Regions from separate parts of the Brachybacterium zhongshanense genome, predicted to be linked through region 2. Evidence: predicted binding sites of a transcription regulator. Region 2 holds the regulator's gene; the other holds the start of a gene.
The links. The regulator HrcA, encoded in region 2, represses chaperone genes, less so after heat shock. The targets are predictions, from matches to a motif close to TTNGCACTCGNNNNNNNCGAGTGCNAA.
Positions count from the first base shown of each region.

Region 1: a site for HrcA is predicted at 2,470-2,496, ahead of groL (chaperonin GroEL). Genes of this name have one in related genera too.

Region 1 is NZ_AP043790.1:2,305,149-2,308,973, forward strand. It holds gene ACZ5AJ_RS10385 (hypothetical protein) at 1-227, opposite strand, end outside; gene groL (chaperonin GroEL) at 622-2,250, opposite strand; gene ACZ5AJ_RS10395 (LytR C-terminal domain-containing protein) at 2,527-3,144, opposite strand; gene ACZ5AJ_RS10400 (DUF3263 domain-containing protein) at 3,296-3,631, opposite strand; gene ACZ5AJ_RS10405 (uracil-DNA glycosylase) at 3,707-3,825, shown strand, end outside.
Region 2 is NZ_AP043790.1:1,282,914-1,286,738, forward strand. It holds gene ACZ5AJ_RS05830 (DUF4870 domain-containing protein) at 101-838, opposite strand; gene ACZ5AJ_RS05835 (DUF3097 domain-containing protein) at 992-1,882, opposite strand; gene hrcA (heat-inducible transcriptional repressor HrcA) at 2,016-3,026, shown strand; gene dnaJ (molecular chaperone DnaJ) at 3,119-3,825, shown strand, end outside.

The DNA of each region.
Region 1 (3,825 bases), 1.0 Mb from region 2:
CAGACATAGCCCTCGGGAGCGGCCGGCTCCGTCATCTCGGGGCTCGCATCGCCCGGCAGCTCAGCGACCTGCGCCTCGTCGAGCACGGCGGCGGCATCGGAGGGACCGTCCTCGCTGTCCGTGCGCACTCCGGTGCCTCCGGGGCCGAGCGTCGGCGAGCATCCGGCGACGAGACCTCCCAGGCCGAGTGTCGCCGACGCGAGGAATGCCTTGCGTCCCATGGCCATCGGTACCTCCCTCAGGGGCCGGTCGTGGACTGTGCGGAGGACTGGCCGACGATGATGCACTCCATCCTGCTGGTGGCGCAGAGGTGCTCCTCGCTCTCGGACCGGGTGATGCATCGGTCCCCTGCGGCCCTCAGAGCTTCGGCGTGCGCCCGCAGCTCCTCGGTGCTCGCTCCGCAGAGCATCCTGCCCCCCTGCCCTTCCCCCTGTCGACGCCCCCGTCAACGCCCCGTCAACGCCCCCTCCGACGCCCCCTGTCGAGAGTAGAGCCCGCCGCAGCCCGTCATGATGGGGAGAAGTCCCCATGCCGACCAGCGCACACGCGCGACGGGCCCCGATCCTCCTGAGAGGATCGGGGCCCGTCGTGCGCTCGGGTGGAGCGGCGGTGATCAGAAGATCACATCATGCCGCCCATGCCGCCCATCTCGTCGGCGCCGGCGGGAGCCTTGACGGGCTCGGGCTTGTCGGCGACGACGGCCTCGGTGGTCAGGAACAGGCCCGCGATGGACGCGGCGTTCTGCAGCGCGGAGCGCGTCACCTTGACCGGGTCGAGGACGCCGGCCTCGAGCAGGTTCTCGTACTCGCCGGTGGCGGCGTTCAGGCCCTCGCCCACGGGGAGCGACTTGACCTTCTCGGCCACGACGCCGCCCTCGAGACCGGCGTTGACGGCGATCTGCTTGAGCGGGGCCTCGATGGCGACCTTGACGATCGTCGCACCGGTGACCTCGTCGCCCGCGAGGTCGAGCTTGTCGAAGGTGTCCTTGCCGGCCTGCAGCAGGGCGACGCCGCCACCGGCGACGATGCCCTCCTCCACGGCGGCCTTGGCGTTGCGCACGGCATCCTCGATGCGGTGCTTGCGCTCCTTCAGCTCCACCTCGGTGGCGGCGCCGGCCTTGATGACGGCCACGCCGCCGGCCAGCTTCGCGAGGCGCTCCTGCAGCTTCTCGCGGTCGTAGTCCGAGTCCGAGGACTCGATCTGCGAGCGGATCTGCTTGACGCGGCCGGCGATGCGCTCGGCGTCGCCCGAGCCCTCGACGATGGTGGTCTCGTCCTTGGTGACGACGACCTTGCGCGCCTGGCCCAGCAGCTCGAGGCCCGCGGTCTCCAGCTTGAGGCCGACCTCCTCGGAGATGACCTGGCCGCCGGTCAGGATGGCCATGTCCTCGAGCATCGCCTTGCGGCGGTCACCGAAGCCGGGAGCCTTGACGGCCACGGACTTGAAGGAGCCCTTGAGCTTGTTCACGACCAGGACGGCCAGGGCCTCGCCCTCGACGTCCTCGGCGATGATGGCGAGCGGCTTGCCGGCCTGGATGACCTTCTCCAGCAGCGGCAGCAGGTCCTTGACGGAGGAGACCTTGGAGGAGAGCAGGAGGATGTAGGGATCCTCGAGCACGGCCTCCTGGCGCTCGGCGTCGGTCACGAAGTAGGGCGAGATGAAGCCCTTGTCGAACCGCATGCCCTCGGTGAGCTCCAGCTCGAGGCCCATGGTGTTGGACTCCTCGACCGTGATCACGCCCTCCTTGCCGACCTTGTCGAGGGCCTCGGCGATGAGCTCGCCGATCGCCTGGTCGGCGGCGGAGATCGCGGCGGTGTTCGCGATCTGCTCCTTGGTCTCGATCTCCTTGGCCTGCGCCAGCAGGGTCTCGGAGACGGCGGCGACGGCCTTCTCGATGCCGCGCTTGAGCGCGATCGGGTTGGCGCCCGCGGCGACGTTGCGCAGGCCCTCCTTGACCAGGGCCTGAGCCAGGACGGTGGCGGTGGTGGTGCCGTCGCCCGCGATGTCGTCGGTCTTCTTGGCGACCTCCTTGACGAGCTCGGCACCGATCTTCTCGTACGGGTCGTCGAGCTCGATCTCCTTGGCGATCGAGACGCCGTCGTTGGTGATCGTGGGGGCGCCCCAGGACTTCTCGAGCACGACGTTGCGGCCCTTGGGGCCGAGGGTGACCTTGACGGCGTCGGCGAGCTGGTTCATACCGCGCTCGAGACCGCGCCGGGCCTCCTCGTCGTAGGCAATGAGCTTGGCCATTGTGGAATCTCTCCCGTGTGGTGTGGTGTCCACCCGACCCTGTGCCCGCGACGGACGGCACCGAGCGCCGTGGTCACGTCCCACCGCGCCGGGCACCTCACGGGGCCGGAATGTTCGTGGTCGGCCGGCGGGGATGCCGCCGGACGATCGCTGCACCCTCCCGGCGAGGACCGCGCCCGCAGACGCTGTCACTCTCCATCGGCGAGTGCCAGATCATCATAAGCACTCTCACCCCGAGAGTGCTAACCCCGTTCCCAGGTTCACGCGATCGGCCGCTCAGCCCTCGCCGTCGCCGGAGTCGTCTCCCGCGTCATCGCCCGACGGCGGGTCGGCGACGACGACGATCGTCACGCGCGAGTCGTACTCGTCGCTCTGGTTGGCTCCGTCGGCGCCGACGACCTCGGCGAGCGCCTCGGCGGTCTCGGCGTCGGCGTCATCGCGGTAGAAGACGACCGGCTCCTGCTGGACGGTGTCGGCGGTGGCGACGCCGACCTCGGACCAGCCGTCGTCCTGCAGGTACGTCTGCCAGCTGCCGGCCAGACCGGTGATGCCGGCGCCGTTGACCACGAGCACGGGGACGGACTTGTCGGCCTCCGGCGCGGCCTCCTCGGTGGTCTCCTCCGCGGCCTCCTCGGACTCCGTGCCCTCCTCCGCAGCGGTGGTCTCCTCGGCCGCGGTGGTGGGCTCGTCGGCCCGATCGTCGGAGCCCCCGCCCATGCCCCCGATGACGAACAGCAGCACCAGGAGGGTCACGAAGGCGGCCCCGATGATGACGATGTACACGAGGTTCTGGCGCCAGAACGGCTCCTCGGCGCGATGCGCGCCGTGGAACGTGGCCGCATCGGCCTCGTCGTCGAACCGGTCGGGCGGGTACGGGTACTGGGAATCTGCCACGGGCCCATTAAACCCGGTGAGGCTCCGCCGTGCTGGGAGCACACGCGCCGGAGCCCGCATCGGACCACCGGGCGGTCCGACGATCGGCCGTTCGCCGATCGGCTGTGCGTCGGGCGCCCGTGCGGCGGGCCCCAGCGGCTCGAGGCGCGGCTCAGGCCACGCGGTCGGCCCCGCCGGTCACCGCAGGGCCGTCGGCGCTCACGCGCCGGGCGCGCAGCCGGTTGACGACGGCTGGCGCCTCGCGCAGAGCGCGAGGGTCGTCGAGCAGGGCGTTGAGCCGCACGTAGTAGGCGGTGCGCGACAGGCCGATCTCCTCGCGGATCGCACGCTCCTTGGTGCCGACGTAGCGGAAGGTGCGGCTCTCCAGGGCGAGGATCCGACGATCCCGGTCCGTCAGCCCCGAGGAGCCCGTCACACCCGAGGAGTCTGTCGGGCCTGAGGGGTCCGTCGGACCGGCAGGGGCGTCGGGGGACGTCGGGGAGGGCATGGATCCAGGGTAGGCGCCGACGGGCGGGCGGATCGCCTCGGCGCGCCGGTGCGCGGGTGCTGGGAGACTGTCCCCATGCCCAAGCCTCTCTCCGAGATCATCAGCCCCGACTGGGCCGAGGCCCTCGCTCCCGTCGAGCCGACCATCCACCGCATGGGCGACTTCCTGCGTGCCGAGACCGAGGCCGGCCGCGG
Region 2 (3,825 bases):
ACACAGAGCACGATATCGGCTCACTGCGCTCCTCACGACGGCGCCCGCCTCGTCCAGGACGAGGCGGGCGCCGTGAGGGGGCATGTCTGCGAAGGGGCGGTCACTTCACCAGACGGATGTTGATCGGGTAGTTCCACCAGGTGCCCTGGTTGGTCTTCACCGCGCCGATGATCGCGAACACGCCGTGCAGGATCGCCGGCACCCAGATCAGCGGGAACGCGAAGCCGCCGATCCCGAAGGTGATCAGCGTGAAGATGGTCAGCACGATCACGAGCACGATCTCGATGATGACCGTCGCGATCGCCGCGTTGAGCGCTTCGGCCGCGTTGTAGCGGATGAAGCGGTCGCGGTCCTTGTACATGAGGAAGATGACCAGCGGACCGACCCAGCCGAGGAAGCCGGCGCCGACGATGTAGCCGAGCACCGTCGAGAGGTGGGCGAACATCGACCACATGCGGGAGTCCGAGGGCGTCGTGCCCTGGCCGTTCAACGGACCCTCGTAGAGGCCCGAGAAGCCGGCCGGCAGGGGCGACTCGGCCGGGTGCTGGCCGGCGGGGGCGCCGGCGGCGGGCTGTGCGTAGCCGCCCGCCTGCGGGGCCTGCTGCTGGTGGCCGCCGGCCGGGGGAGCGGCCTGCGCGAACCCCTCCTGCTGCGGGGCCGGCTGCGCGAAGGGATCCGCCGAGGACGCTGCGCCGTACGGCGACTGCGGGGCCGCGGGGGCGGGGCTCGCCTGCGGCGCCTCGGCGGCGGAGGCGGAGACGGCCGGGTCGGCCGACGTGCCCGCGAAGGGGTCGTACGGATGCTGGCCGTCGGGGGTAGGGGCGGGGGTCTGCGTCATGATGGCGCTCCTCGGTACAGGCCGGGCCGTGCATCCGGCGGTGGTCGATGAGGCCAGAATAGAGGCTTCCTGTGTCGGGCGTCTCCGCGGGCGCCCTCCGAGATGGGCGGGGGGTTTCCCCCAGTCGGACGGCTGCTCGAGCACCGTTCGTCGTCAGCCGCCGGCGCCGTCGACCGTCACGAAGTCGATGAGCTCCTCGATGCGCCCGGAGAGCGTCGGCTCGACGTCGGCGTAGGAGCGCACGGTCGCGAGGACCCGCTGCCATCCCCGGGCGATGTCGGCCTGGTCTGCATGCGGCCAGCCCAGCGCCCGCAGCGTGCCGACCTTGATGTCGGTGCCGCGCGGAACATGGGGCCACGCGTCCAGCCCCACCCGCGCCGGCCGGACGGCCTGCCATACGTCGACGTACGGGTGACCGAGCACGAGCACGTTCCCCCGGGCCCCGGGCAGGCGCATGACCTCCTCCGCGATGCGGGTCTCCTTCGAGCCCTTCACCAGATGGTCCACGAGGACGCCGATGCGCCGCTGCGGGGAGGGGGCGAACTCCCGAACCCGTTCGACGAGGTTGTCGGCGCCATCCAGCATCTCGACGACGACGCCCTCGATGCGCAGGTCATGGCCCCAGACCTTCTGGACGAGCTCGGCGTCGTGCTTGCCCTCGACCCAGATCCTCGATGCGCGAGCGGTGCGAGCGCGGGCGCCCTCGACATACACCGAGCCGCTCGCAGAGATCTTCGGAGCGCTGGACCTCTTCGGAGCCGGACGCGTCAGCACGACGGGCTGCCCGTCGATCATGAAGCCTGGGCCGAGCGGGAAGGAACGGCGACGACCGCGGTAGTCCTCGAGCTCGACCACGATCTGCCCGGCGATCTTCTCCAGGCGGGTGACCGCCCCGGTGAAGCCGGTGGAGGCCTCCTCGACGACGAGATCCCGGTGGACGGGGACCTCGCGCGCCACGGGGCGACGGCGATGGTGCGACGGAGGACCGGAGGACAGCACGTCCTGTCCGTACCGGTCGGGGAAGCGATCGGAGGCGGTGGGCACCCCCGCACCGTACACCCGTGGCGAACACCTCCCGGAACGCCGCCGTGCGAGGCGTAGGATTGGCACTCGACGACCTGAAGTGCTAAGCCTCGAGGGTCGCCGACAGACCGCACGAGAGACGCCAGACCAGGAGGTGAGGGGGACGGACACCCGCAAGCTCCAGATCCTCGGCGCCATCGTCGAGGACTACGTGTCCACCCGCGAGCCCGTCGGCTCGAAGTCGCTGCTGGAGCGGCACGAGCTGGGCGTGTCCGCGGCGACCGTCCGCAACGACATGTCGGTGCTCGAGGAGGAGGGGCTGATCCACCAGCCCCACACCTCTGCCGGTCGCATCCCCACCGACAAGGGCTACCGCGCCTTCGTCGACCACGTCGCGACCGTCAAGCCGCTGTCGGCGCCCGAGAGGCGCGCCATCCAGAGTCTGCTCGAGGACGCCGGCGACGTCGAGGAGATGCTCGGTCGCACCGTGCGCCTGCTCGCCCAGCTGACTCAGCAGGTCGCCATGGTCCAGTACCCGGCCCGGCGCCAGGCCCGCGTGCGCCACGTCGAGCTCGTCAAGGTCTCCGACTCGCTCCTGCTGATCGTCCTGATCACGGAGTCCGGCCGCGTGGACCAGCGGACCGTCCCGATCGTCGCCCCGCGCCCCGCCGAGTTCTACATGGACCTGCGCGACCAGCTCCTGCGAGCGGTCGCAGGGCGCGAGGTCACCGATCTCGCCGCCCCGCTGCAGGAGATGCTCGAGAGCGTCCCCGCAGCGGACCTCGCCTCGGCGGCGGAGGTCGCCGAGGCGCTCATCGCGCTCGCCGCGACCCGCGCGGAGGACCGCATCATGCTCGCGGGGACCGCCAACATCGCCCGCTCCGCGCAGGACTTCGCCCGCGACGTCGAGCCGCTGCTGGACGTGCTCGAGGAGCAGCTCGTGCTGCTGCGCCTGTTCACGGAGATGCATGCGTCTCCCGGCGCGGTCGAGGTGCGCATCGGCTCCGAGCTGCGCGACCGGGCGCTGAACCAGGCGGCTGTCGTCGGCGCGGGATACGGGGCAGGATCGCATCTGGCGATCCTCGGGCCCACCCGCATGGACTACGCGGCCGGCATCTCGACGGTCCAGGCGATCGCCCGCTACGTCTCCCGCTATCTCGAGTGAGGCGGGCGGCCTGACCGCCCGCCTCCACCGTCCGGCCGCGTCCTCGCGCCCGACGGACCGCCCACGAACCATCGGCAAGGAACCCCTGCACCGTGAACGACGACTACTACGACCTGCTCGGAGTCTCCCGGGACGCCTCCACCGAGGAGATCAAGAAGGCGTACCGCAAGCTCGCCCGCACACTCCACCCCGACGTCAACCCGGATCCTGAGGCGGCAGAGCGCTACAAGCGGGTCTCGCAGGCCTACCAGACCCTCTCCAACGAGGACAAGCGCCGTCAGTACGACATGGGCGGCGGGCCCGGCATGGGCGCCGGCGGCTTCCCCGGGTTCGGCGGGGGCGGCGGCGGATTCGACGTCAACGACATCTTCGACATGTTCGCCGGGGCGGCGGGCATGCGCGGGCGCGGCCAGGGGCCGGTCCCGCGGCAGCGGCGCGGCGGCGACGTGCTGCGTCGCACGAAGATCGACCTGCGCGAGGTCGTCTTCGGCACCGAGAAGAAGGTGACCTTCCGCACCGCTGAGCTGTGCGAGCGGTGCAGCGGCTCCTGCTGCGAGCCCGGGACGAGCCCCACCCGCTGCACCGCCTGCGACGGCTCCGGCCACGTCCAGCGGGTCGCCCAGTCCCTGCTGGGCCAGATGGTCACCACCGCCCCCTGCCCCACCTGCGAGGGCCACGGCGACGTCATCGAGTCCCCGTGCACCTCGTGCTCCGGCCATGGACGCACGCCCACGGAGCGCACGGTCACCGTGCGCATCCCCTCCGGTGTGGAGAACGGCACCCGCATCCAGCTGCGCGG